Regions from separate parts of the Paenibacillus crassostreae genome, predicted to be linked through region 3. Evidence: riboswitches for the same ligand, from Rfam matches in the RefSeq annotation. Region 3 holds a riboswitch; each other region holds the start of a gene.

Region 1 (10,180 bases), 310 kb from region 3:
ATCGAACGAAGTAGCTCCGCGCGGAATTCTTCAATTGTCATCTTTTCTTTCATGAAATCACTAATATTCGCAATCCGGCTACGGACGGATTTAGTGCTCTTCGATTTGAATTTCTCTGGATTTACCTTGAGAGAGGCTTGGGCATCTTCCGAATTTAAGTTGAACATCAATGTACCATGACTGAACATCCGACCTCGGGTTGAGAATTGAGCATTACCGGAAATTTTTTGTTCACCAACCTGTAAATCGTTACGACCACTGAGTTCAGCGTTTACACCCATTTTTTGTAGGGCATCTATCACGGGTTGAGTGAATTTCAAGAAGTTGTGGAAAGATTGTCCGTCATCCTTGGTGATAAAGCTGAAATTAAGATTACCTAGATCGTGATATACGGCACCACCGCCTGATAGTCGTCGTACAATTTGTACGTTATTCTCCTTACAATATTCTTGGTTTATTTCTTCAATGGTGTTCTGATGTTTACCAATGATAATAGATGGATGATTTATATAGAAAAGCAAATAGCTTTCGTCCGTGGAAAGGTGCTTTAAAGCATACTCTTCTATAGCGAGGTTAATAGCAGGATCATGAATTCCTTGGTTATCGATGAATAGCATAGTTTATTCTACTCCTCCATTTTTTGATATATGTAATATCTCTGAATCTTATATAATTGTAAACCAATTATGAAGTAGATACAAAGGGGAGCTACATTGACGCAACACAAAATCCTGCGCAATAATAGAACTACTCATGACAATATAGAAGATAGAGGAGGCATCAAGATGCTAGAACGCTATGGGCATGGTGGAGATTTGGAAAGTGCCACGGAGGCATATGGGCTGAAGGGAGATAGATTCCTTGACTTTAGTGCTAACATTAATCCATTAGGACCACCTCAACAAGTATTACAACAATTGGAGGATTCTCTTGCGTCTATTATTCGTTATCCTGATCCGGGTCATCGGAAGTTAAAATATAGGTTGGGACAAAAGCTGAGTGTAAATGAAAATAACATCTGCATTGGGAATGGTGCAGCAGAATGTATGGCACTTATTCTGCTTGGACTACATCCACAGAAGGTTGGTATTATTGAGCCTTGTTTCTCTGAATATAGACAACTATCGGAACAATTCAATGCGGAAGTATATTCAGTTCTAGGGAGAAAAGATAGAGATTGGAAAGCAACGATTGAGGATATAGAAGAATTGATGCAACAAGTAGACCTACTATTCATTGGACAGCCGAATAATCCGAATGGCGTTCAATATACGCTAGAAGAATTACGCAGACTAGCAGATACAGCAGAACACCAAGATACGTATTTGGTAGTAGATGAAGCTTTCATAGATTTCATTCCCCCGCAACAACAGGCGACTCTGTTATCTGAGCTAGTGAATTATCCACGTACACTGTTAGTAAGATCAATGACGAAGTTCTATGCCATCCCAGGTCTGCGATTGGGGTATACGTTAGCGCATCCCGATGTGATCAGATCCATGAAAAGTAAACAGGTAACCTGGAGTGTGAATGGACTGGCTTTGTTAGCGGGTGAGGCTGCTCTTGAGAGTGGCGAAGAATTCGAGCGTAGCACATTAGAACTGATCTGTTCTGAGCGGGCTGCATTAACTCATGGTCTTACTGAGTTAGGATGTTCGGTGAGCCCTGGGGAAGCGAACTTCTTATTGGTGAGACTACCTGATCCATGGATAGCGATTGAGATGCAACGTAAGCTGGGAATGAGAGGTATTCTAATTCGAAGCTGTGCGATGTATCCTGGATTGGAACAAGGTCATATTCGGGTTGCAGTAAAAGCGACACAAGACAATAGAAGGTTATTACAAGAACTACGACATGTGCTTGAACATGAAGTACAAGAATAGGAGAACAATGATGACAACGCCTTTTTTGAATGGTGACCATTATACATATAAATCGTTAGTCTGGGAAGATCTTATGCTGACACGGCATGAGCGACATCTTTTACTCCAACTCCCAACTCATGTGGATTGTCTTAGTAGTGCTATATTTGGTGGGGGTATGAGGAAGATCGATCGAATAGCAAACATATATGTGGATAGGCGATATGATTGTAATGATCCAGAAAAAGATATAGAGAAGTTGTTCCAAGAGTGGAACTATCCTCAAGAATACACTGCGGGATTATTGACAGCTGTTCAGTTGGAACATGCTGCAGTTCTTGAAGAGAATGGGAAGGATGCTTCCCTATTCTGTTGTACAACAGCGGGAATATCTAATGGTGCGCGTGCTGGATCTGAGCGAACGACGTTTCCGGTCTATCAACCAGGAACAATTAATACCATGCTCATGATCGATGCTAGAATGACTCAAGCGGCGATGGTGAATGCTGTCATTACTGCGGTAGAAGCGAAAACGGCTGCCCTTGCTGATCTAGGAATTCGGGATGTAGAGAATGGGTTGGTGGCTACTGGAACCACGACGGATGCTATTGTAGTAGGTGTCAGTCAATCGACTTCCTATCCTATTGCTCATCGATATTGCGGAACGGCGACTGATCTCGGAGCTGTTATTGGACGTCTGGTGTATGGTACGGTCAGAGAGAGTTTGATCGCTGCAGGAGTGAAGACGTCATGATGGAACTGGCAGTATTCATGCTCTGGGCTGCTTACTTATTAGATCTGATCATAGGAGATCCAAGGTGGATACCACACCCAGTAATAGGAATGGGCAATGGTATTAAAAGGTTAGAGAAAAAAATTCGTAGTCGTGTCTCTTTACCAGCTGATTTGAAAAAAGTCGGAATTCTTCTCCCTGTCATTATAGTGGGAGGTTCCTTTCTATTAATATGGGCATTGTTGAAAGGATTATATATGATTCATCCGTGGATTGCAGTAGTTGCGGAGGTCGTATTTATCGCAACAACCATTGCTACGAAAGGGCTTAAGGATGCGGGTATGGAGGTATATGGTCATCTTAATCGTGGGGATTTACCTGCTGCTCGGAAAGCATTAGGCATGATTGTTGGTCGAGACACCCATCATTTGGACGAGCCAGAGATTGTTCGTGGAACTGTCGAGACCGTTGCAGAGAATATTGTTGATGCCATAGTATCTCCGTTGTTCTTTGCGCTTATTGGAGGAGCTCCACTAGCTATGGCTTATCGTGCAGTGAATACACTAGATTCCATGGTTGGGTACAAGAATGATAAATATATAAACCTAGGCTGGGCTTCTGCAAGGTTAGATGATATCGCTAACTATATTCCAGCTCGAATAACAGGTGTATTACTGGTCGTTAGCAGTTGGCTAATGCGACTGGACTACAAAAGATCTGTGCGTACCATAAAACATGATGCCCGTCTACATCCAAGTCCTAACAGTGGGTTTCCTGAATCAGCAGTGGCTGGAGCTCTAGGAATTCGATTGGGTGGCGAGAATATATATCATGGAGAGGTATCTTTTCGTGCCTATATGGGCGAGGGGTCACGACCCATGGGGAAAGAGGATATTATAGCGACAGTTAGGTTGATGCTACTATCGTCGCTACTATTTCTATTGCTAAGCGTACTTGTGATAGTTGTATTTGGAGGAACACTATGGAGATAGAATTAGTATTGATCCGCCATGGCAGAACGCAGTGGAATGTGGATAAGCGATATTTAGGACACACAGATATAGGGATCCTAGATAGACCAAGTGCCGAACTTTCATCTTTAAAGAGACAACTTGAAGACAGGATGTTTCAAAGTATATTCTGCAGTGACTTGAAGAGGTGTCAAGAAACATTAGAGTACATTTATCCTACTTCACAAGAACAAATTATTTTAGATACCCGTCTACGAGAAATGGATTTTGGAGATTGGGAAGGTCAGACCTACGAGCAATTACGACTTGTAGACGATTACTGTAATTGGTTAGATGACCCTCAGAGTATAACACCACCCAATGGAGAATCGTGGCTAGAATTCAAAGAGAGAATTGAGAACTTTATGGAAACCCTGACAAGCATCCTGAAGGATGAAGAACATGTGAATTCTAGTTCAGCAATATTGATTGTTACACATGGTGGGGTTATCAGGCAATTACTAGCTATGACAGTTTTGGGTTCAACATTCTGGGATTTCGCTGCAGATCCAGGAACTTTAATATCATTAAAGCTAACCTTGCAAGATGACAAATGGGTAGGAAACTTATGATTTACTAAAGAGGTAAGCCAATAATTGGATTGTAACTACTTTGTTTTTGCCCTATAATTTCAAATAGAGAAGCAAGACTTGTTTATAAATGAATATAATAAACTTGTAAGGTCTAGGGAATTAGAAGCTAAGAAGGTTGCTTTTAATCCTAGTTAAAAGGGAAGCCGGTGTAAATCCGGCACGGTCCCGCCACTGTAAATCAGGGATGTTCTCAAGAATCAATTTCATAATCTGCATAGGCGATTATGAAATTGATTCAATATACCACTGTTCTGCTTCATGTAGGATGGGAAGGTGAGAATGTCAGCTAACCTGTGAGTCAGGAGACCTGCCTTATGAGAAGTACGATGGTCCTTCGAGGAAAGGATTACGTTTGGCTTTTTGGAAGTACCTAAGAGTTGTTTCGGTACACAGCCTGCGGAGAGATGATGGTAAGCCACATGATGTCCGCACTAACGTAATCCCTGATGCTTTCTTGAATAAAGAGGATCAGGGTTTTTGCTATGCATAGACTTTCGTGAACAAAATTCATTGGAATTACAAGGAAGGCAACTCTCACATGATATGAAAAGGAGAGAGAAATAATAATGAAATTATTGAAGAAGAATTGGATTACCGGGGCGTTAGCGCTCATGCTCACAATATCGCTAACGGCATGTGGAAATAATGAACAAGCAGAGAAGGTTACTGAACAAACACCAACAGAGGTAGCTCCAACAGAACAGACGAAGCCTACCGAAGAGCAAGCAAGTGATTTGAGTACGGTCTATCCCTTAACAGTAGTGGATGCTACAGGCGAATCTATTACATTTACAGAAGCTCCGAAGCAGATTGTATCCCTCTCACCGGCAGAGACCGAAGCACTATTTGCTCTGGGATTAGACGAGCAGGTTGTAGGTGTATCTGATTTTGATGATTATCCAGAAGCGGTGACGAGTAAAGCTAGAATGGGTGGTGTTTATAGTCCAAATGAGGAAGCTATTATAGTAGCAGAACCTGACCTAGTAGTTACAGGAATCTCTATGAGTGTGGAAGCTACAGAGAAGTTACGTGAACTTGGCATAACGATTATCAAGACTGATCCGAAATCTGTAGATGATGTCATTGCTAATATTGAATTGTTGGGACAGATTACAGATCAGCAAGCAGAAGCTATAACCGTTGTAGATAAAATGAAACAAGAGCGCGCGGAAGTGACAGAAGCGGTTAAATCACTTACGCCTGAACAGAAAAAGAAAGTATATATCGAATTTTCTCTAGGTTGGACAGTAGGTAGTGGTGAATTTCTGAATGAGTTAATCACACTAGCTGGTGGGGTTAACGTTGCCGCGGATACAGTGGGATGGAATGAAATTAGTGAAGAGAAAATCATTAATGATAACCCTGATGTGATTCTTTACAATATGAATGTTAAGGATGAGACTACACAAGAAACATTAGATCAGATCATTAAAGCTCGCAGTGGTTGGGATCAAATTACGGCTATCAAGAATGATGCTATTGTTGGATTGAATGATAACTTGGTTAGTCGTCCGGGGCCACGTGTCACGCAAGGACTTAAAGAAATTGCTAATGCCATCTATCCAGAACTACTAAACCATGAATAAGAAATTAACTGTGTATGGGGGGCTCGGGATCATATTACTTGTCGCGAGCTTCCTGCTCTGCCTTGGAATAGGTGCGGTTAAGCTACCCGTAAAGGATATTATTCAAATTCTAGTGCATCGATTACCATGGGTGGGGGATATGATTATACCAACATGGAGTCCTGCACATGAGCAAATACTTATTAAGGTAAGATTACCTCGAATTGTCTTAGGTATGCTGGTCGGAGCTTCTCTTGCTGTTGCTGGTTCTGGATTTCAGGGTGTACTTCGTAATCCCCTTGCTGATCCATATACGCTAGGGGTTTCTTCAGGAGCATCCGTTGGTGCGGCAGTCATTATTTTCTATGGAATGCAGTATTCTCTTGTGGGTATCTGGACGCTCCCTATGGTTGCTTTTTTTACAGGGATATTGACTCTATGGGGAGTGCTGTCTTTAGCACGTGAGGGTGGGAAAATCCCAACGAATAGTCTGATTTTATCAGGTGTGGTTATGCAATCCTTCCTAGGTGCTATCGTCTCCTTCCTAACGGCTATGTCGAAAGAGACGATTAATGAAATTATGTTCTGGACGATGGGCGGATTAAGCTTTCGTGGATGGTCATATACACTCATGTTATTGCCGTATGTATTTGTTGGATTGTTGGTGATATGGGGAAGCGCTCGCTCTTTGAATTTATTAGCATTGGGTGAACGCCAGGCTGCTCATATGGGACTTCATGTAGAGAGACTGAAGTTGAGAACATTGATCGTATCCACCTTATTAACGGCAGCTGCTGTATCTGTATCTGGTGTGATTGGATTTGTGGGACTCGTTATTCCACATATCATTCGATTGATTACGGGTCCGGATTATCGACACATCGTCCCATTATCGGCATTGGGAGGCGCAATCTTCACGTTATGGTGTGATACCATTGCTCGTTCTATTCTAGCTCCGACGGAGATTCCGCTTGGAGTGGTTACCGCATTTATTGGCGCTCCATTCTTTGCTTATCTGTTGTATCGTAATAAGAAGCAACGGAACGGAGGTATGGCATGATCGAGGTAAACGAGGTATCGAAAACTTATGGAGATTTATCCGCACTTCAAAATGTTAGTTGGACGATAGAGGAAGGCGAATGGTGGGGAATCATTGGTCCTAATGGTAGCGGTAAATCGACACTACTCCAATTAATTTCTGGTGTGGACAAAATTTCTAGTGGGGAATTGAAGATACGGGGGCGTCACGTATCTAAATATAATCGACGTGAGTTATCACAGATGGTTGCCGTACTTCAACAGGATGGCCTTCCAGCTATCCACTATCCGGTTAGAGATATTGTTGAAATGGGTAGATTTCCATTTCAAGATTGGCTCGGACGGGAGCAGAACAAGAATACTACGGCGCTTGTGGATGACATTATGAATAGATTACATCTGACTGATTTAGGTGACCGACCATTGGATGAACTTAGTGGAGGACAAAGACAACGTGTCGCACTCGGTAAAGTGATGGCGCAGGAGCCCCAAATCTTATTGTTAGATGAGCCGACATCTTTCTTAGATATTTATTATCAACTTCAGTTCATGGAATTGGTTGCTAATTGGCGACAAGATTCAGGAATTACGATCGTTGCAGTACTTCATGACTTGAATTTGGCCGCCCAATTCTGTGATAAACTCTTAGTACTACGAGAAGGTGAAGTTGTTGGAGTAGGAACACCAGATGAGATTTTAACGGAGGATAATATTCGACGAGTCTATGAAGTGGATCCAGCGGTTGTAAAGCACCCGGTAAACGGTGTTCCACAAATTCTTCTTTCCCGTCAATAACATGCAGTAACATTAACTTTGAACCATCAAAGGAGTAATGAACTATGAGTCAGGTTATTATGCAACAAATCGGAGAAATTCGTGGTCTTGATCAAGAGGCGATTCAGAGAGCAAAATTACATATCAGTAATCTAACGGTTCCCCCTGGAAGTCTTGGTAAATTGGAGACTATGGCGATACAACTTGCAGGCATTACGGGAAAGGTGAAACCTTTCTTTGATCGTAGAGAAGTAATCATTATGGCTGGTGATCACGGGGTATGTGAGGAAGGCGTAAGTGCTTTTCCACAAGAGGTAACTCCGCAAATGGTCCATAATTTTCTTGCGGGTGGTGCGGCTGTTAATGTTCTTGCTCGTGGAGCGGGTGCAGAAGTCGTATGTGTGGATATCGGAGTTAATAGTGAGATCTCACACCCTGACCTCCTTTCGCGTAAAATTCGGTATGGTACAGCTAATATGGCACAAGGTCCTGCCATGACTTATGAAGAAGCAATTCAATCCATTCTTATTGGTGTGAAAGTCGTCGAAGATGCTGTTAAACGGGATGTTCAATTATTTATAACTGGAGAAATGGGCATTGGAAATACGACTGCAAGCTCAGCCGTATCCTGTGCACTTACGAATATTTCGGTTAAGGATGCGGTAGGGAGAGGGACTGGTATTGATGACGCTCGCCTGTTGCATAAGATCAGTGTTGTTGAACAAGCCTTGAAAGTTAACGCCCCTAATCCACTTGATCCAATTGACGTGCTTGCTAAAGTCGGTGGTCTGGAAATTGGTGGATTAGTAGGTGTTATTCTTGGATCAGCAGTTCATGGATGTCCGGTTATTATCGATGGATTTATTTCGAGTGCAGCAGCGTTATTGGCTAAAGCTATTCATCCAACTTCAGCTGATTACATGATTGTATCGCATGCTTCCCACGAACAAGGACATCGATTATTGCTTCAAGAGCTAGGTCTTCGCCCTGTATTGGAATTAGATCTACGCGTAGGTGAGGGCACTGGTGGAGTGTTGTGTCTACATCTAGTGGATGCAGCTTGCCGGATTATAAATGAGATGGCAACATTCGAAAGTGCAGGAATATCTGGTGAATCGGAGGATCAGAAGTAATGATCACACTTGTTACCGGTGGAGCGAGAAGTGGAAAGAGTAGCTTTGCGGAGAAGTTGTGTATGTCTATTTCACAGGAAGCCATCTATGTGGCTACAGCACAAGCCTTCGATGATGAGATGAAGGAACGGATTGCTCTTCATCAACTGCAACGAATTCAAGCTAACTATCCATGGCGAAATGTTGAGGAACCATTTGAACTGGTAAAGCTAATAGGGGATTGGCATTCGCAAAGTCTGAGTAGCGAAGAAGGCGCACCTACTATTCTTGTGGACTGCCTAACGTTGTGGTTATCTAATGTTCTTTTGTCTGTAGAAAATGACAAGGATAGATCTGAGAAAGTAAAAGAAGAAATTCTTCTTCTTGTGAATCAAGTACGACAATACCCCGGTAACTTGATTATGGTTACCAACGAAGTGGGGGATGGGATTGTGCCTGAATATCCTTTAGGAAGATTATATCGCGATTTGGCAGGGTTCATGAATCAGGCGATAGCTAGGAGTTGTTCTCAGGTTTTCTTGGTAACGGCAGGTATCCCTATCGAACTCAAGAGTAGGGAGTATATATTATGAGGAACTGGATCCAAGCGGCTGCGGCCGCTTTTCAATTTCTATCACGTTTTCCCGTACGGGCAAATCTAGATTATTCTGATACACTTTTTCGCCAAAGTGTGAAGTTTTATCCACTCGTGGGGGCAGCAATAGGACTAGTGGTGTGGATAGCGGCTTTAGGATTTACCTTCTTGCTCCCACCATTGCCAGCAGCGGTGTTGATTCTTATTCTATGGGTTGGACTTACAGGTGGACTTCATTTGGATGGATGGATGGACACGGCGGATGGAATTCTGAGCTATCGACCTCGAGAACAAATCCTTGAGATCATGAAAGATAGCCGAGTAGGGGCTATGGGTGTTCTCGCATGTGTGCTACTGCTGATGTTGAAGCTCTCTCTAATCTATTCATTGATCGTAGATGGTCTAGACTGTTCAGGTCTACTTCTCTTGCCCCTAATTTGGAGTCGTTGGTTTATGGTTCATGCCATGTCATCATGGCCAAAGGCCCGTGGTAAGGACGGATTAGCTGGGAAATTTATAGGATTGGATAAAGCGCAGATAGGGGCAACTTTGGTTATTGCATTAGTCTTATCAGGAGTTGTAGCCTCGATCGCACCCTTAATCATGATGGATAGATATACTTGGACGATAGCTCTTCTTGGGTGGGTTACACTACCGCTAAGTGTATGGGCTACAGGAATGTGGGTCGCACGGAAGATGAATGCTACGTTAGGCGGATTAACAGGTGATACCTATGGTGCTCTTAACGAACTACTAGAAGTCGTAGCATTGCTCATGTTAGTGCTATTATACAATCACTTGTGAGAGGGGGGGAACTTATGGAGAAGTCTGAATCACATGTCATGAAAGAGGGGTCCTATGGATCAGTACTCATGTTGCAAGGAACAGCTTCCGATGT
Region 2 (10,180 bases), 110 kb from region 3:
CCCCGAGAGGTCCAGTAACACGGCTATAGAGCAAAAGAGATTGCTGTAATCTTTCTAATTGCTCTTTCCCTGCCATTCTTAGTTGAAGAGCTGTTCTTATATACATCCATACAAATAGAATAACGGCTAGACCAGCCGCTATGGTGCCTTCAATAGAACTGGAGAAGGCATTAGTGATATCCTGTAACATAAGGGACAACTTAATTCCCCCTTCATTAATCTTCCTCCACTATTGCACATGAGCGTTAATATTACAAGGTAATCGGCTCATAAGACAAGTAGCGTAATATCCTAATAACGAGGTTTATTATTGGACCCAGCAAGGGCTTCAAATAAAAGTACGATTGCAGTAATTGCATGCATAATCCATCCTAGAATAGGAATGATGCCTATAATAGAGGTTATAACCCCTAACCCATTACCAATAATGGATCTTCGATCTTTCAAGAGAAAGATAATTGCCGCGATATGCAGGAGGAATGCAACACCTAAAGGCAACCAACCCTGAGCGAGAATATACGTACCACCGATCACTGGAATAGCGAAAAAAGCTTCCATAGCAAATGTAATCCATTTCAAAAGCTTTGATATATTAGACATAAGCGGCACCTACCTTAGTTTTAGATTTGTATAGAATCATTTTCATAATCGCCTGTGCAGCTTAGTTTGCGTAATTATGAAATTGATTCAATATAAGAAGACCTAAACTTCTTATTCTAATATATACCCTATTCCCAACTATTTGTGAATATTAACAATGAATGAATAAGGTGTAACAACTAGTTCAAGGTGTTAAGATAACATGATGAATCATAAAAGATAGATGATGCTTTGTAAGATCTGAATAATATTGAAAGAAGGAATCTGTTGTGAATGAAAAGGTAGTGCTGTTCGGAGCAAATGGGAAGATAGGGCAACTTATTATGAAAGAAGCACTTGATCGTGGATATAGAGTAACCGCAGTAGTGCGAGATCGACTTAAGTTAACGGAGTTGTATGAGAATCTAAATGTTGTAGAAGGAAACATCATGGATGTGGCTGCTGTAGCTGCTATTTGTGAAGGGCATGATGCTGTCATTAGTGCTTTCGGTCCTGTGCCTGGAGCAGAAGAGGAATTAGTAACAGTAGCACATTCTCTTGTTGATGGTGTGCGTCGTTCAGGTGTGTCTAGACTTCTTATAGTTGGTGAGGCTGGTGGTCTCAGGAATGCAGCTGGCATTCAATGGATGGACACGGATGAATACCCTGTGGACAAAAAAGCACTAGCTAACGCTCATTTGCTAGCTTATGAAATTTACAGTAATTCTGACCTGGATTGGACGTATTGTAGTCCTGCTGCTCATATTACTGCCGGACGTCGCACGGGACAATTCAGAATTGGAATGGACATGATGATACTCGATGCAGGTGATAGAAGTGCTATCTCTGGAGAAGATTATGCAGTGGCTATGATTGATGAACTGGAAGATCCTTATTTCGTACGTGCTCGATTTACTATTGCCTACTAAATGATACGAATATCCTCTCACGATAAACGATTATATGTTTAACTTGAGAAGTATTCGTGTTATAATGTAAGCGTAACCAATATTATTATAGCAGGCAAACCTTGCTGTATCCCTTCAGTAATCGCGAATGGATTTGTTAAGGCAGGGAACGCTTGCAACCATTCGGGAGGTCGAAATTTATGTATGAAGGATTTATTGAGATGCAACAGGTTGTCACTCGAGTTCAGTATTCAAGAGACGAGGGACTGAATCAAGAACAGTATCGTAAAATTGAGTTCGGATCTGAGCGTAACAATCTGCATACACCAGAACTAACAGGTTCTAAACATCAGGGAATCTTTTCTGGAACACCCAAGGTAAGAAGATGGTGGAGAAATTAATGGTAGGTCTGTAGTGTCTAATCATATATAGTGTAAGTGAATAATGTAAAAGGCTATTCACCATAATTGACTTATGGAGAATAGCCTCTTTAAGTTTAAGTTAACCGTTGCTAGTAAGATATGACTACATGTAATATGTAATTAAACATTTAGAAGTTATAAAGGTGGGTTACTACGAAATGATACTTGAATCAGCTGTTTTGTATGTAAAGGAAGGGTTAGCAGAAGATTTCGAACATAGCTTTCGACAAGCTTCTAAGATTATTTCTGGTATGAAGGGTTACATTCATCATGAATTGCAGAAATGTATGGAGCAAGATAACAAGTACATTTTGCTAGTCCGTTGGGAGACTCTTGAAGACCATACGATAGGTTTTAGAGAATCTGCGGAATATCAGGAATGGAAGAGTCTATTGCATCATTACTACGATCCATTTCCAGTAGTAGAGCATTATGTTGAGATTGATCTAAATTAGAAAAACAGCTTCTTCTGACTTGAAAAAGTCTAAAGAAGCTGTTTTTATAAAAAAATATCAGAAACTAAGGCTATCCATTCCCTTCATATAAGGACGCAATGCCTTAGGTATATAGATGGAACCATCGGATTGTTGATGATTCTCTAGAAGTGGAATCAGAATGCGTGGTGTTGCCACAGCTGTGTTGTTTAGTGTATGGCAGTATTGTAGCTTCCCGTCATGATCCCTGTATCTAATGTTTGAACGACGCGCTTGGAAGTCCAGGACATTTGAAGAGGAATGCGTCTCTCCATACGCCTGACGGCTGGGCATCCATGTCTCGATATCATATTGCTTATACGTCTTTTGCGACATGTCTCCTGTACAGACTGCCATGACTCGATAAGGAAGTTCGAGTAATTGGAGAATTTCCTCCGCATGACTTGTAATCTCCTGTAATATTCGATCTGACACCTCGTTGTTATTCTCGCAAAGAACGACTTGTTCTACTTTCGCAAATTGATGCACTCGATATAGGCCGCGAACATCTCGGCCGGCTGATCCAATTTCTTTACGGTAGCATGCTGACACGCCAGCAAGTCTGATAGGTTCAGTCACATTGACAATCTCATCGCTGTAATACGAGACCAACGAGACCTCAGATGTTCCAACTAGCCACTTATCTTCCCCGATGACTTCGAAAGTCTGATCTTGCCCTGTTGGGAAGAACCCTGTTCTTGTGAGTGCTTCCGGTCGAACCATCACGGGAACGTCCATAGCCGTGAATCCATACGAAGTAAGTAGATCGAGAGCTAAGCGTTGTACGGCTAAATGTAAGTACAGGCCGTTGCCCTTGAGGTAATAGTTCCGGCTACCTGCAGTCTTCACGCCACGGGGGATATCAATGAGATCATGGATTTCTCCTAGCCGTACATGATCTAATGCTACGAAATCGAACACAGGAGGAGTTCCGACCTGTCGAACCTCTACATTGTCATGATCATCGTTACCTACAGGCGTATCGGGTGATACGATATTAGGGATCAACATCATGAGGTTGTCGCATTGTTGTGTGGCGTGAGTTAATTCAACCTCAGTCACTGATAACCGTTTGTTGATGTCTTTTACTTGTGCTTTAAGAGGTTCAGCATCCTGATTATGTCCTTGTTGCAGAGATGTTGCGATGGTGTGTGTCAACTGGTTACGCTTAGCTCTCAAATCTTCTGTTTGTTTCAAAAGATCCCGTCTTTTCTGATCCCATTTCAATAAATCACTGACTGAGAGTTCCATTCTTTTCTGTTCAGCGATTCTTTGTACCAAGTCCGGATTGTCCCGGATAAATCGGATGTCCAACATATCTCACGAGCTCCTTTGTCTGAAAAAATACAAAAAACGCCCTCATCCTTTGGGACGAGGAGCGTCTGCTCGCGGTGCCACCCAACTTGATCGAATCTGTCTAAGACAGTCTTCGATCCGCTTGGTTCCGCGATAACGGACGGATGCCGGTTAACTTAGGGAGAGGGGTTACCTGCTCCGGTCGCCAACGCCTCACAGTTGGATTCTGATCATTGGCGTAATTTCACTGTTTAATTCTTTGTCAACGAGTATAGCGTATACGAAGTATAAGTGCAACATATACGTAAATCGATTCAGTATAAGGCATTTTGGAATGCAAGAGACTGAGCTCTTTCTCTACTTTGGTGTAGTAAATATAAGAATGGTTGTGTTAAGACAAGCTAAGTTATAATAAATTGACAATGCTTATAATGCTTGGTACCATAAATTAAACAAAGTATTATTGTCGGAATTATGTATTTATTAATATGAAAAGGAGATTGAGACATGGCTAAAATTGTTGTAATTAACGGAAATCCTTCTCTTACTTCAAGACTTCAAGCTGTCATTGAATACTTAGAGAAGATTCTTTCTGATTCTGGAATTGAAGTGAGTCGAATCGATGTGGCTAAGCTACCCCCAGAAGATCTCATTCATACCAAATTTGAAAGTGAACCTATTGTCAAAGCTAACGGATTATTAGCAGAAGCTGATGCTGTTATTGTAGCAAGTCCAGTGTATAAGGCGTCATATACGGGCGTACTCAAGACCTTCTTGGATTTGGTTCCGCAAAAAGGCTTTGCAGGAAAAATCACGTTACCTCTGTTTATTGGAGGAAGTATGGCGCATCTACTCGCAATCGATTATGCTCTAAAGCCTGTGTTGTCTGCACTTGGAGCGAGATATATACTTGGTGGGGTCTACACAGTTGACTCACAGGTTGTTCGTAAGGAAGATGGAGGAATGGAGATAGCGGAAGAGTTGAAGTTACGATTAAATGCCGCTCTCGAGGAATTGGTCAGTGAAACTAGACTAAGAAGTGAAATGAAGCAACAAAACAATCAATTGAAGTTATAATTGAAATCATGATGTTGTCATATAATAGGCTAAATATAAATAACGGAGTGGAATCTGATAACAGACTCGACTCCGTTTTTGTGGATTGAGAGGTTTTACTCCATTAATTCTAGAAGCTTCTGATCAATTTTTGATAATACATATTGTCGATCAATGGGGCTCTTCTCGAAATCAAGTCCATCTACATTAATCGTAAGGACGGGTGAGGAATTATATTGATTGAAGTATTCTCTATAATAATAATTAAGTCTTTCCCAATAGGAATGTTCCACAATTTGTTCATAATCGCGTCCTCGTTGTATTATACGTTGAATCGCTTCATCAACAGAAATCTCTAAGTAAATCATCAGTTTGGGAGCTTGGCAATGCTCAATCATATTCTCAAACAGGTTCACATACAAATTGAATTCTTCGCTCGACATTTCACCATTATCATAAAGCATTCGTGCAAATATTAGATCTCCATAAATTGAACGATCTAATACAGCATTGTTGATTTTCGCTGCTTCTTTTATATGACGAAATCGTTGATTCAGGAAAAATATTTGTAAGCTAAAGCTATACCTTTCACGATCATGATAAAATTTATCTAATAGCGGATTATCGACTACAGGCTCTTCAAAAGTTGTTAAACCCCGCTCATCTGCTAATATTTTCATTAATGTTGTTTTTCCTGCGCCGACTACGGCATCTACTACGATCATATCCCATCGACCCTTCTGTATGTTAATAAAATGTTTCGAGAAGTCCATAATGGCCACTCATTCCTTATCATAATTAGGTAGTTAACTCTACAGCATCGTTATATCTTATGCTAGACTGAATATCTATAATCCGCTGATTGGAACTTCCACGATAGGGAAGACTGGTGTTTTTTAAAGATTCAATGAAAGGACCGTCGATCACAACTTGGCATTTCATAAGCAGACGGTATTCAGCTGAATCCACGGAGACGATGAGATCCTCGTAGATATAACCAGTATAGATCCACACAGAGAAGTTAGGGATAGCGGCACGAACATTATCAATGAAATCAGCAGCCTCATCGGCTGAGAAGAAAGGATCTCCTCCAGCAAGTGTCATACCCCCGAGTAACTGATTATTAGCCATTTCAGTGATGATCTCTTGTTGACGCTGTTCCGTAAAAGGTTCTCCGTAGTTAAAATTCCACGTTGCCGGATTGAAGCATCCTGAGCAACGGTGACGACAGCCGCTAAGAAAGATGACGGCCCGCAGGTCATCACCTTCATTAATGGATTCAGGATAGTATCCACAAATATTCATCTATGTTTGACCCGATCTCTTACTTCAGCTTGCTTCGCAGCATTAAATCGTGTCTGATAATCACCTGTTAGATAACCAGTCACTCGCCGTAAGCGATACATAGGCACATCTGTCTCCTTCGTACCACAGATAGGGCAAGTATCTCCAATTATGCCTTCGTAATGGCAAGAACCACATCGATCGATTGGATGGTTAATGCTGAAATAGCTGATGTTCTGGGATAGTGCATACTGAACTATTTTTAGAAAAGCGGTCTGGTTACTACGAACATTTCCATCTAATTCAATATAAGAGATAGCTCCGGCATTACATAATTCATGAAAGGGAGCTTCCAGTGAAATCTTCCGTGCAGCTGGTAGGTTGTAATACACGGGTACGTGGAAAGAGTTAGTGTAGTATTCACGATCTGTGACACCTGGGATAGAGCCGAATACTTCGCGATCCTTCTTGGTGAACTTTCCAGACAGGCCTTCAGCTGGTGTAGCCATTAACGTAATATTAAGATCATGCTCCTCACTCTTCATATCACAGTAGCGACGCATCGATGAGATAAGTTCCAAGGCCGTGGCATATACTTCTTCACTCTCAGCATGATGTTTACCATACATAGCTTTCATACATTCAGCTAGACCGATAAAACCAATGGACAAGCTACCATGCTTCAAACATTCTTCGACGGACTCGTCAGAATCTAGTAGTTCTCCACCTTCCCAGACGCCCTCACGCATCATGAAATCAGATGCTTTAGCAGGTTGCCGAGCTTGGATTTTGTAACGGTGTAATAGACCATTAAGTGCAATATCTAAGAAATGATAGAGATCTCGCTGAAAATCTACTTCATGAGGCACAGTACGGCCATTAACGATACCGTGTTTGATGCCCAACTTCACGAGATTAATGGTATTGAAGGATAAATTACCTTTGCCGGACAAGCGGTTACGACCATGTCGGTCAGCAAGCACACGAGTACGGCAACCCATAGTAGCAAATTCGGTATTGGGATCGGTTGGATCATAATACTGTAAATTGAAAGGAGCATCTAGGTTAGCAAAATTAGGATACAAGCGTTTGGTTGAGCATTCTACGGCCTTCAAGAATAGATCATAGTTCGGGTCTTCTGGTGATTGATTGACGCCACGCTTACATTTGAATATCTGAATGGGGAATACAGGTGTTTCGCCACTTCCCAGTCCGTTCATTGTTGCACTGAGTAGGCTATCAATAATCATTTGGCCCTCAAGCGAGGTGCAGGTACCGTAGTTAATACTGGTGAATGGGATCTGACCTCCAGCCCGACTAGACATCGTATTCAAATTATGTATTAAGCTCTCCGCAGCCTGAAGGCATTCTATCTTAGTCTCCTGTACTGCAAAAGAATATGAACGTGGATGAGAGTTGCATAATGTCAAACTGCCAAGTGTGATGTTATGCTCTTCGAGCGGAAGATTCTCATCAAAGTAGAGTACACCTTTATGAAAATGCTTCGCAAATGACTTAGCGATATATGGAGCTAGATCATGATCTAACTTACTTCCGGAGACTCCGCCATATTGAGAATTCTGTTGACATTGGAATATGATCGCCACGAGAGCCATAGCAGTAGATATAGACTGTGGAGTGCGAACACTACCACTACCCGTACTGAAGCCTCGTGCCAGAAGTTTATCGAATGGGATGAAGATACAGTTCGTGCTACCTACCGCGTATTGATCAAGGTCGTGAACATATAAATCATTATGATCTACGGCAGTCATGAGCTTTTCGGGGACTATGTAATATCTTGCGTACCATTTAGCATATTCACTGCCGAATTTACCTATTTTACCTGAAAAGCTTTCTCCATTCAGATTGGCGTTCTCGCGGAGCATTTCTACATTGAGGCTCTCTGTGATATCATGTCCGAGACCCGATACTTCACGCAACATTTGCTCTTCTTCTTCAGAGACACCACTTCTTGTTTCCATAAGTACCATGAATAAATTCCAACCTTCCTATATCCTCGTAGGATTTGTTATATTGGTCCAACAGGCAGGTCTCCTGACTCTCCAAGTTAACGGCTTCGTTATCTATATGTAGATGATGTCCGTTTATTTAGGCACTAGCGCCTTCCCATAAGTAGTGCTTACAGTGGCATAAGCTTGAGCCTACTTCTCTGCATGATGCAGGTTGATTCTTGGATTACAGTGGCGGGACCGTGATGGATTTGCACCATACTTCCCTTTTAAGACTCGAACTATTACTAGCCGGATCACCTGAATTCACTATATTTAGTATTTCTATATAAATCTAACTCAATATATTGTGTTTGTAAATAAACTAGAATGAAAGAATTCCATGAAAATGAATGAAAAACCTCCGAGACCTACTACAGCTTAGAATAAAAAAAGTAATGAAAATTGTGTGTCTTTATTTTGCGAAATAATTATGAATTCGCTACAATGAATCAGAAACGTAGTAAAATCACAAAACTAAGTTTATGCTTCCGAAGTAGTTTTGGAGAAGCTCAATCAAGAAGTAATTTCATTATCAAAACTTAAGAATATGCTTTCGAAGTAGTTTTGAAGAAGCTGATTCAAGAAGTAATTTCATTATCAAAACTTTTAGGAGGTGTCATATGGCTATTGCAGAAGTAACCGTCATTCCGATCGGAACGCAGACGACAAGTCTAAGTGCTTACGTAGCAGATATGCAACGAGTTCTGAAAGAACAAGAAGGCATAACATATCAGTTAACATCGATGAGTACCATTATAGAAGGTCCCCTTGGTATGGTGTGGAAAGCTATTGCTGCTTTGCATGAATCTCCATTTAGTTCAGGAGCAGAACGAGTATCGACTTCTGTTAAACTAGATGATCGTCGGGATAAGTTGTCATCCAGTGCACAGAAGATACAGTCTGTTCAAGATCGATTAAAGTAATCCCAATCTACCAGGTAATGCGTAGGTCGGGGGTTCAATTTCTTTCATCAGCATCTTTCGTTAGTTTTTCCCGTACTATCAACGTTTGTCACTCGTTGAATGTAGCGGATAGGCTAACGTAATTCCTACACTTTCCTAGCACTAAATTATATGAACGTCAGCGTATAATCTCGGTAAATATGAAGCTTCCTACGGTAATATAGTAGGAGTTTTTTTGTTATGTCGAACGATCAGCGTAAGGGTAAAACGGTTATGCGCAAATTGACCGCCGAGTAACGCAGTAAGGTAGTTATTTCTTTCGGATTAGATCAGGCGTTTGATCTGTTTTATCCTTGTTGATGAAAATCGTCCAAGCACCAATGATGATTTTCCGTGGCTAGAAGAGAAAACCACATAACGGTTTGCCGCTTTAAATGATTTATTACAAATCAAAGGATATCAGGAATATAACTTAATACCACTAAGCAAGTTTTTAGCTTTTCTCAGGATTAATCAGCGTTTTTTCTGCTTCGAAAGATGATCTTACCCCGACTTAAGTCCAGTAGAATATTAGCCTGCGGATGGAGTGTTAATGATTTCCTCTTGTTGTATACTAACATCTATACGTTACCATCAGAAATATCAAAAAATAGTTGTCATAATGGAGGAGTTCCTTAGTATGCACAGAAAACCTAAGTTTTTAAAAGTGATGATAGTAACAGTCGTTTCGCTGGTGATATTGGCTGGATGTACTAATGAGACTGATGAAATGTTCAAGACGGGCATCGGAGAAGTGACAGAAGCCATCGGGGATACAGCTCAGAATATCAGCTCAGATTGGAGTGCGGAATTGAAGAAAGATGGGTTGCAAAAAGAGATATCACTCACACAAGAGGTAGGCTCTGCATCGACCCTGAATATGGATAATGCGGTAGGAAATATTGAAGTTATAGCAGCTACAGATGATAACCTTATCGTGAACGCAACACTCTCATTTCCGAAATCATCATTACGTGAAGCAAAATACCAAGAAATCCTGGATCAAGCTGAAGTCTCGGTCGTGGTACAAGGGGATCAATTGAAGATTGTTACACATCCCCAAGGTAACTCCAAGAAATCTTTGTGGACATGGGCAGAGGATAAATACGGATTCTCAGAGTTCAGCATTGATTATAAGGTAGAGTTACCGGACTCGGTGAATCAATTCGATCTCACAAATAATGTGGGTGAATTGACACTTCGGAA
Region 3 (10,180 bases):
GAATATCGTACACACCCAGCCCAATACCAAGCTCATACGTAGATTCTTCAAATGTATGAATCAATTCTCCGTGACTACGTGATGTTTCGATAGAAATAACGTCAGCATCCAACGCTGTGATAGCATCAATCATTTCATGGAATTCACAATAGCACATATGTGTGTGAATTTGCGTCGTGTCTTTTACAGTTGAGGTAGATAAGCGGAAAGCTAGAATGGAGTCCTCAAGATAACGATCCCACTTCTCCTTCTTTAACGGTAGCCCCTCTCGAAGTGCAGGCTCATCAACTTGAATCATCTCAATTCCCGCTTTCTCGAGCGCCTCCACTTCTTCTCGTAATGCCAATGCAATCTGAAAAGCTACCTCGCTACGAGGAAGATCATCGCGTACAAAGGACCAGTTCAGTATCGTCAATGGACCAGTAAGCATTCCCTTCACCGGTCTATCTGTTAGGGATTGCGCGTACACACTTTCTTTCACGGTCATTGGAGTCGTAAATTCTACATCTCCAAATATAACCGGAGGTTTCACGCAACGTGAGCCATAAGATTGCACCCAACCATTCAACGTAAAAGCAAATCCATTCAATTTCTCACCAAAAAATTCAACCATATCCGTTCGTTCAAACTCACCATGAACCAATACGTCGATCCCAATCTCTTCTTGGAGCTTAATCCATATTTGAATCTGCGCTTGAATGAACTCCTCATATTGCTCATTGCTCCAATCTCCCTTTCGGAAGCTTTGACGAGCTTTTCTAACTTCTGGTGATTGTGGGAAACTCCCAATCGTCGTTGTTGGTAAGAACGGCAATTGCCACTTCTCCTGCTGGCTAATTTGACGTTTGACGAACACATTCTCTCTGCTTGCTGGTTGCAAATCAATATTAGCAGCCGCTTGTCTAACATGCTCTTTATTTCTTGATGAAGACGCGTTTAATAGTTCAACTGCCTTCCTACTGTCATCTAACTTTGCTTGTACCGATTCTTGTCCATCATTACCCGCCTGTACGAGAAGTATAATTTCGTCTAGCTTCTCGTCTGCATAAGCCAAGGCATTCTTCAATACAGGATCCAATGCCGTTTCTGGTCTAGTGCTAACTGGAACATGCAGCAGACTGCAAGACGGTTGAACCAAGATTCGCTCATATGGAACATAATCAGATATCTCTTGTAGCAATTGGAGTGGAGCCTCAAGACTAGAACGCCAAATATTCCGTCCATCAATCAGGCCTGCACCAAGTATTTTCCCATCAGGGAAACCAAATGATTTAATCGACTCCAGATTCTGACCAAGCCCATGAATAAGGTCAAGTCCAATTCCCTGCACGGGTAATGAGACAATCTCTTCATAGAAATCCACTGCTTCAAAATACGTTTGCAACATAATATTGAGACTTGGTGCTGCTTCATGTAGAGTAGAATAAATTCGACGAATCCTTAATAAGTCTTCTTGTGTGATCGATGTAACGAGAATAGGCTCATCAATCTGGATCCACTGGACACCTTCTTGCGCCAACTCCTGTACAATTTGTGTGTAGATCGGTAAGAATTGTTCTATGAGTTCATCAAGTTGATTCAGTTCATACCCCTTAGAAAGTTTCAAATACGAATACAATCCAATCAATACTGGTTTCCCTTCAATTCCCAACTTCTCTTTCGCTTCTTGATAGGCTTTCAGCGGGCGATTCTCGGTTAGCGTTGGTTTAGCACCATTCAACTCAGGCACAATATAGTGATAATTGGTATTGAACCACTTGGTCATCTCACATGCCGTTGCTCCCTTATCCCCTCTTGCCATCGCATAATACGTAGAGAGTGGAACAACACCACCTGCATATTGAAACCGTGGTGGTACAAGTCCAAACATCGCCGTTGCATCCAAAATATGATCGTAATAGGAGAAATCATTTACAGGGATAAGTTCAATTCCTTTGTCTTGCTGAAGCTTCAAATGATCTAACCGAATACGCTCTAATTGTCCTATCAGCTGTGCTTCATCACATTTACCTGCCCAGTAAGCCTCCAGTGCCTTCTTCCACTCACGGTTAGCACCAATTCGTGGGTAACCTAGATTGCTACTCTTTAACATCTGTAGATAACGCCTCCTCATATTTCTTTCTAGTCGTTCTCATATAATCGCTATCCAAGCCTAGTAAAGCATGGTTATTAATCCTTTATTTCAAGTGAAACACCAACATCAACACCAATAGTTGCATAAAGTATTACTCACAAATTAACTGTATATTTTGCAACTATTCCCCTCATAACCCGCATTTCTTCTGATTAAGTGTAGTTTATACATCTATTCAACACTTTCTCTTCGATTTGATTCGAGGATTCCCCATATGAGTGCCGACTCTAAAATATACTTTCTAATAGAGCAAAAAGGGGCAAAAAAGGACATCTTCACCCTAAATAAAAAGGATAAAGATGCCCTAGAATATATCTATCTTGGCTGGAATCTTTAACACCTCCCTATCTCCCGTAGGTAAAGCAGTGTTGTCAAAATAGGCAGGTCTCCTGGCTCCAGAATCGTCATCCATCTGCTCTCCTTCCCGATCTGAGATCAGTGGTTTTTAGCAGCGACTCCTCTGTTACAGTGGCGGGACCGCGTCGGTATTACACCGAACTTCCCTTTTAAGCTCAAGTTATTCTAGAGCACCTATTTCCACATTATTGAATTATTATTACCTCACATGCATACATATTACATTATATTGTATATTTATGCAATACATTCATTTGATTGAATACTTATTCTATCATAATTTGAAGCGTTATTCTCTTTAATAACAGCACAACAAAGCCGAGCTCTCGCCCGACTTCGTTTCGTTAAGATATTAATGAGACTAAGATCATTACTCATCATCTTGCTAAAAATATAAGCGGTTTGAAAATAAGCTATTGATTACTCGCCCAGCGATCCTCACCTGGAAAAGGGCATTTCTTATCCTTAAATTTCGCTGTGATCGGTACAATACAGCCGCATAACGTACAAGTGTGATTGTTCATCAACTTAGTACAACCACTACAGATCTGTAATCGTTCTGCATATACAGCATCGCTAGCACTTTGCTCAGGCGTTATTTTCATCGTGGCGAGCACACGAGTTATTTGTTGATCTGTAACTTTGTATTCCTCTCGACAACCCTTACAGGTAGTTTCTTGTTCAATCATTCCGCAATTAGTTCTAGCACCGTTACTGACATAGGAGCAAGCTTCACATCAATATCTGTTCCATTAAGCTTAAATGCAGTGAACTCAGATGGCGCTACATTCTCAGGTTGCTCAAACGTATTATGCGCGTCCATAGTTGTCGCCTTCAATTCCGTCCCACTGATCTTCACCTGACTTCCCGTTAAACCACGAAGGTCGATCTTCAAGTCCGCTTCATCTTTATGACTGACGTTACACAAACTGATGTGGATAATCCCGTTCTTGTCTTTGGAAGCAGATACGGATACTTGAGGTATCTTGTTGCCATCTAATTCATAATCAGCAGTCACAGTATGGTTATATAGAAGTTCTGCATCTTGATGTACCTTGAACATATCGAATACATGGTACGTAGGTGTAAGAATCATCTTCTCACCCTCTGTCAAAATAACCGATTGCAGTACATTTACAACTTGAGCAATGTTCGCCATTTCTACACGATCACAGTGATCATGGAATATGTGGAAGGTCAACCCAGCCACCAGAGCATCACGAATCGTATTCTGTTGATACAAGAAACCTGGATTCGTTCCTGGTTCAACATCGAACCATGTTCCCCATTCGTCTACGATAAGACCCACGCGCTTCTCAGGATCATGGCGATCCATGATCGTCGAATGCTTGGTAATCAGCTCATCCATCCATAACGCTTTCTTTAATGTGCCGAACCAATCGGATTCGGAGAATCCTGTAGCTGCACCCTTCTCTGTCCAGAATTCACCTGGGATGGTATAGTAATGCAGACTGATAGCATCCATGTGACGATGCGCATTCGCCATAAGGACTTCCATCCAGTTATAGTCATCCACATTCGGACCGCATGCTATTTTATGAATCTTATTGTCCCCATAATTACGGACATAAGTTTGAAATTGACGGTATAGGTCAGCATAATACTCAGGGCGCATATTACCACCACAACCCCAGTTCTCATTCCCCACTCCGAAATATTTAATTTTCCATGGCTTCTCGTGACCATTCTGACCTCGCAATTCCGCCATCGGAGATACACCATCGAATGTCATATACTCTACCCATTCGGACATTTCCTGAACAGTACCACTACCAACATTCCCAGATATGTAAGGCTCGCATTCTAACATCTCACATAACAACATGAACTCATGTGTCCCGAAATGGTTATTCTCAACAACACCGCCCCAATGCGTATTCACCATTTGTTTGCGGTTCTCATTAGGTCCTATGCCATCTTTCCAATGATATTCATCCGCAAAGCATCCACCCGGCCAACGCAATACAGGGATTTTAATTTTTCGGAGTGCCTCAACTACATCATTACGAATCCCAGCGGTATTAGGTATAGGCGAATCCTCTCCCACCCAGAATCCTTCGTAAATACAGCGTCCCAAATGTTCGGAGAAATGACCATAAATATTACGGTTAATCGTCCCCGCTGATTGATCTACATGAATCGTAACTTGATTTGCCATTGTGTACCCTCACTTTCGATAATTAATATTTATATTATATTTTAATATTGATATTACTCATGGTTTTAGTTTAATACTCCCCTCTAGTAGTGTCAACCATTATATAAAGCGCTTACTAAAATTACGTTAAACTAATATTAAACTATTTTTTGTAGTAAATATACTATTTCAATTTGGAGCGGTAGTTTCTCCGTCTTATATAAATATCTATCCATTCAAGATCATAGTTCCGAAAATACTATAAATGAAATAGTTGTCAGTATATAGTGTAAAGCTGAACTATAATAAAAAGGAGATGTACCATAATCCGTTAAATACGGCCTACGGACATCTCCTTCGTATGATTATGAATACTCTATCTCAACCCTCTACATCTATCCATTTGCGATCACTGTCAAATCATCATAAGAAGTGATCATTATATCCGCATACTGTAAAGGTATGGACGATCCCGATCCTATACCGATCCTCAGTCCTACGCCCGCCGCTTTAGCGGCTTGCATGTCTCCCACGGTATCACCAACCATCGCTACCCTCTCCGGAGATACGTTGAGTCGAGCACAAGCTAACTGAAGCATATCAGGGGCCGGCTTACCTTGGATTACCATATCACTACCAATGATATGTTTGAAATGTCCTTCCAAACCCATCCAAGTTAGATGCTTGCGCGCTTCTGCTGCATAATCCGCAGTCACGACAGCTAACGGTAGTTGGATATCCTCACATTGTCCAAGAAACGCTTGCAAGCCTGGGAGGGCAAGAACAGGGTGTTCACGCTCCAACTCTTCACTAGCAACAACACTAAATTGGCGGACAAGCTGAATCGATTTATTCCACGATAGCCCAGCATGATAGAGTTGCCAAGCAAGCGCACCTTCAATTTCTGAGACTGTTCCCATTGAGAGTGGGCCCTGCACATCATAGGAGATCGCTCTTCCTGTTACATCAAATTCTAATCCTAGTAGCTTTGACGCGAACCCCTCTTTAGTGACTACACCAAGACTCTGAATCGTAACCATCATTTGAACAGTCATTGACTCAGCCCAATATCCCCATAAGGACATAAATTCAAGCAGAGTACCATCTTTATCAAAAAGAATGGCATCCACCTCATACCCTTCTCCCTGCACAGTCAGTATAGGCATATGAGGACACCTCCTAACAATTCTAATAACTAGTAGTATCTCTCAATCACTTCTTTTAAAGCAGTTAATTTGATGGGCTTGCTTAAATAATTATCCATTCCAGCAGCCAAACATTTCTCACGGTCACCCTTCAAAGCATTCGCCGTGACGGCTATAATAATCGGACATAGGTTAGAAGGTATCGTTTCTTTGATCCATGCCGTAACTTCAAATCCATTCATTCCAGGCATCTGTATATCCATGAATATAATGTCATAATGTTCATCGGCCAACGCTTGAATCACTTCATGCCCGTTACTTACGATGTTGGTTGTATATCCTTGCTTTTCAAGCATTATCTTTAATACAAGTTGATTAATCTCATTATCTTCTGCAATTAGAATATGAATAGAGTTGATCCCCTTTGGAGTTTCATCATTAGGAAATTTAGGTTCCGTTATCTCCGTAGTATTAAGAGTTTTTTTTAGGTGAATCGTGAAAACAAAGGTAGTTCCTTTCTCATTACTCTCTTCTAATTTAAGCTCTCCACCCATTAATTCTACTAATCTTTTACTTATTGTTAGACCTAACCCTGTTCCTTCATGTGTCCGTGTCAGAATATGATCAACTTGGTTAAATGGTTCAAACAAATTCTTGACCTTTTCCTGCGGGATACCTATTCCCGTATCCTTAATTAGAAATTTCAGATCCATATTATGATCAGTCCGAGGAGTTAGCTCAACGCTAATCGAAATTTCACCTGAGAATGTAAACTTCACAGCATTTCCGATCAGATTAATTAGCACCTGCTTCAATCGTTCTGGATCACCCATGCATACGTACGGTACGTTTGGGTTAATAAATGCACTCATGCCAATCTTCTTTTTTTCAGCGATTGTCGATAGTATGTTTAGTGTGTCTGTAACACATTCTCTCACATCTAGATGCACGTCCTGCAATTCAATTTTACCAGATTCAATTTTGGAGAAGTCTAGAATATCATTAATAATATTTATTAGACTATCACTACTTTTACGCATAATCTCCACATATTCCCTCTGTTGTGCATCTAATTGTGTCGTCTCTAATAATAACTCTCCCATACCAATCAACCCAGTGATAGGTGTGCGAATCTCATGACTCATCATGGTCACAAATTGATCTTTAGCTTTACTCATACTCTCCGCTGTTTCTTTTTCGATGAGTAACCTTTTATGTTCCGTCATATCTTTGATTAGGATATAGAACCCCACGTTAAGTTCTCTAATAATGATTGGCACAATTGTCGCTATCACATCTACACGATGTCCTAGCTTATGTACAATATTAGCATTTTTATTCTCTCTTGTTACATTACTCAATGAATAAGAAAGGACACTCTCCAAATGAACATCCCCAATAAGCTTAGATATATTCCGTCCTACTAGTTCATTAATAGAATAGCCGGTAAGCTCTTCAGCTCTGCCATTAGAATTAATTATTACGCCATTTAGATCTAGCGAAATAACAGTATCATGATTATATTTCTTAAGTGATGTATATCGTTCGACCGTCTCTTGAAGCTCTAACTCCACCTTTTTACGATCTGTAACATCCTGGACTGTACCATTCAATCGGACTGGACGCCCTTCTTCATCTTTAGTTATGAATCCTCGTAAATGTAGGTATTGTAGATTCTCATGATCTAATAGCTTATGAAATTCAAAGTTTAAATCATTACCCTCTTGCAATATCTCATCAATACTCTCCTTGAATCGTTCTCTCTCATGGTCTTGCACAAGATCAAGAACTCCTAAATCCTGTTGGTTCACTCCATCCATAGTCCACTGATATATATCCGCAAATTGTTGTGTGAACGTCATCTTACACTTCCCTACATCCCACTCCCATGACCCCATTAAGGCACTGCGTTGCGATTCTGTCATTTGAAGAATCTGTTGTTCCGTTTCCTTCCTACCAGAAATATCAATCATATGTATACAATAATATATAATTTCTTCATTAAATGTATCCTTCAACGCAGTTAATTGAATGGAGAGCCAGATCACAGATCCATCATGATGATGATACTCCCTTTCAAAAGATTGCGATGTAGAACCTTCATAAAGATTGCTATTAAGCGCTTCCAACATCGAATACCAATCGTTCTCAAATAATAATTTCTTTATATCTAGCAACATGATCTCTTTCGACGAATACCCCAAACATTCACACCAACTAGAATTAACCTTAACCCAATGACCATCCCGTGTCACTACTGCAATCCCTATTGGAGCAGTTTCAAATATTTGCTGGAATACGGTAGTTTGCTCTGATTGTTTAATATGCATATTAGCTCCCCCAGTAATAATTATAGGATCATACATATAATAACCATATTTTATGTAAAAAGCGACATATTTCATAATCATTTGGCTCCCAAAAGAGGTTCAAACCCCAAATAACCTTAATTCATCCTACTGATGAATTAAGGTTGTTAAGTGAATCTATAATTATAACGCTTCTTGTAGCGTAACACCTTCTGGTATAACCGATAGAACAGCTTCGCGTACAGCATCTCTCTGCTGCAATTCCTCACAGAGAATAGCAATAATCCCATGGTCTCCACGTGATCGAATTAGACGTCCTATCCCTTGTCTTAGACGTAATAACATATGTGGTAAATCGACTTCTACAAAAGGATCCAGCGATGCATTACGCTTCGCCATAAATACCGGATCATTCGGAGGAAATGGAAGTGACCATATAATTACATTTGATAATGATGGTCCTGGTACATCCAAGCCTTCCCAGAGGCTTATCGCACATAGAACACTCGCTTCATTACTTTGGAATGCCGAGATCAAATAACTAATCTCCTGATCACCCTCATAGTAGAAAGTCATATTAGCACATCTAGGGTCCGACGTGATTTGTTGCTTGAACTGTTGCAATTCTTCATGTGTTCGAAACAGGATAAGAGCTCTACCATCCGTTCGTTCTAATAGCTGACCTGCGATCCCCATTTTCTCGGAAAAAGACCCACCATGTACTAAATTCGGTGCATAAGCCTGCATCTGATTCGGATAATCATATGGCGAATTCACAGAAAAGGATAAGTAATTCTCCAACCCTAGACTATCGGTAACATATTGGAATGATCCATCAACTGATAATGTAGCTGATGAGAATACAATCGGCATATTGGTACTGAATACTCGTTCCTGTAACACTTCTTTAACCGCCTTCGGCATAATCGATAAGGTAAGCCCATCCTCACTATCCGTTACCCAACAGATCAAAGCCTCAGAATTCTCAAACAGGCTTAATGCCTTCTGCATCATTTCAATATGTTCTTCAACGATTCGTAGTTGATAATCATCTAAGCTATAAAGCTGACTTTCAAATACAAGATCTTCTTCAATCGCTGTCAAAATACTACGGAAACGATGAACCGCCTTCAGCAGTTGCTCATTCAAATGAATCTGCTTCCGATCTGAGCCAGGAATAGCTTCACTATGTTGTTCTAATAAATGGAACATGATTTCCGATTGATCAATTGCTTCATCTATAAGCACAGCGAGCGACTCACGTATTTCCCCCTGTAATAAGCGCGTAATTAATTCTTCAAACACGACATGTCTCATCTTATATCCAAGAGCCTTCATCGCAGCCGATTCCAATAAATGCCCTTCATCAAATACGACAGCACAGTGATCTGGTAAAAGAGGCAGTTGCCCTTCGCGTTTTCTGCCCTCGAATGTCCACACATGCTCCATATAATAATCATGAGAGCAGATGACTAGATCGGACGAATGACGGTAATATTCTCTAGATAGCGTTTGTCCACACCGATGTCTTCTATCACAAGTAAAGCAATCTTGGAAGGTATCCCAGTTAATCTTACGCCATTGCTCATCATTCAAATGTGGATAGTCCTTCCGATCTCCATAAGCATAGAACTTCTGCATCGGCTGAGGGTTATTCACAAATTCAGGTAAATTCTCGTATAAATCCTCCCATTGCGCTCCTCCTTGCTCATCCTTAAATCTAGCTTCGTCTAACTTCACTAGACAGAGATACTGGTCTGGAGATTTCCCTAAACGCGCATCAATAGCCAAGCTTAGATGCTGAGCCAATTTGGCAACATCACCTTCAGGCTTCACTAACTGTTCAATCAACGACTCGTCCGCACAAGCGATAATAGCTGGCTTCCTTGTATATCTGGCATAACATATCGCATATAACAAATAAACCAATGTCTTACCTGTACCTACTCCCGCTTCTGCAAAGATTGCCTTCTTCTCCATAAAAGCTCGTTCCAATTGAAACGCCATATAGATCTGTTCGTCACGAACTTCAAATCCAGCTGCTGGTAATAGTTCATAGAATACATCTGCCACCCAA

What was found. Region 3 has a riboswitch for cobalamin ahead of metE (5-methyltetrahydropteroyltriglutamate--homocysteine S-methyltransferase). Riboswitches for the same ligand answer to the same signal wherever they lie in the genome.
Region 1: it holds a riboswitch for cobalamin, as region 3 does, so the genes downstream of both, LPB68_RS07830 (ABC transporter substrate-binding protein) here and metE (5-methyltetrahydropteroyltriglutamate--homocysteine S-methyltransferase) in region 3, are expected to answer to the same signal.
Region 2: it holds a riboswitch for cobalamin, as region 3 does, so the genes downstream of both, LPB68_RS09665 (anaerobic ribonucleoside triphosphate reductase) here and metE (5-methyltetrahydropteroyltriglutamate--homocysteine S-methyltransferase) in region 3, are expected to answer to the same signal.

Annotation. Positions count from the first base shown of each region.
Region 1 covers NZ_CP017770.1:1,632,724-1,642,903, reverse strand. Annotated here, with positions in the region: gene LPB68_RS07855 (lipoate--protein ligase) at 1-617, opposite strand, end outside; gene cobD (threonine-phosphate decarboxylase CobD) at 786-1,883, shown strand; gene LPB68_RS07845 (adenosylcobinamide amidohydrolase) at 1,891-2,616, shown strand; gene cbiB (adenosylcobinamide-phosphate synthase CbiB) at 2,616-3,587, shown strand; gene LPB68_RS07835 (histidine phosphatase family protein) at 3,578-4,177, shown strand; cobalamin riboswitch at 4,294-4,527, shown strand; gene LPB68_RS07830 (ABC transporter substrate-binding protein) at 4,765-5,784, shown strand; gene LPB68_RS07825 (FecCD family ABC transporter permease) at 5,777-6,823, shown strand; gene LPB68_RS07820 (ABC transporter ATP-binding protein) at 6,820-7,596, shown strand; gene cobT (nicotinate-nucleotide--dimethylbenzimidazole phosphoribosyltransferase) at 7,641-8,708, shown strand; gene cobU (bifunctional adenosylcobinamide kinase/adenosylcobinamide-phosphate guanylyltransferase) at 8,708-9,280, shown strand; gene cobS (adenosylcobinamide-GDP ribazoletransferase) at 9,277-10,086, shown strand; gene LPB68_RS07800 (cobyric acid synthase) at 10,101-10,180, shown strand, end outside.
Region 2 covers NZ_CP017770.1:2,056,945-2,067,124, reverse strand. Annotated here, with positions in the region: gene LPB68_RS09710 (hypothetical protein) at 1-199, opposite strand, end outside; gene LPB68_RS09705 (hypothetical protein) at 292-600, opposite strand; gene LPB68_RS09700 (NAD(P)-dependent oxidoreductase) at 870-1,508, shown strand; gene LPB68_RS09695 (hypothetical protein) at 1,688-1,888, shown strand; gene LPB68_RS09690 (antibiotic biosynthesis monooxygenase family protein) at 2,068-2,364, shown strand; gene serS (serine--tRNA ligase) at 2,422-3,699, opposite strand; gene ssuE (NADPH-dependent FMN reductase) at 4,186-4,755, shown strand; gene LPB68_RS09675 (deoxynucleoside kinase) at 4,851-5,507, opposite strand; gene nrdG (anaerobic ribonucleoside-triphosphate reductase activating protein) at 5,533-6,039, opposite strand; gene LPB68_RS09665 (anaerobic ribonucleoside triphosphate reductase) at 6,036-8,003, opposite strand; cobalamin riboswitch at 8,050-8,310, opposite strand; gene LPB68_RS09660 (MTH1187 family thiamine-binding protein) at 8,654-8,956, shown strand; gene LPB68_RS09655 (hypothetical protein) at 9,615-10,180, shown strand, end outside.
Region 3 covers NZ_CP017770.1:1,945,250-1,955,429, forward strand. Annotated here, with positions in the region: gene metE (5-methyltetrahydropteroyltriglutamate--homocysteine S-methyltransferase) at 1-2,092, opposite strand, end outside; cobalamin riboswitch at 2,497-2,684, opposite strand; gene LPB68_RS09195 (DUF6171 family protein) at 2,905-3,180, opposite strand; gene LPB68_RS09200 (alpha-N-arabinofuranosidase) at 3,177-4,670, opposite strand; gene LPB68_RS09205 (HAD family hydrolase) at 5,045-5,815, opposite strand; gene LPB68_RS09210 (PAS domain S-box protein) at 5,845-8,124, opposite strand; gene LPB68_RS09215 (ATP-dependent DNA helicase) at 8,287-10,180, opposite strand, start outside.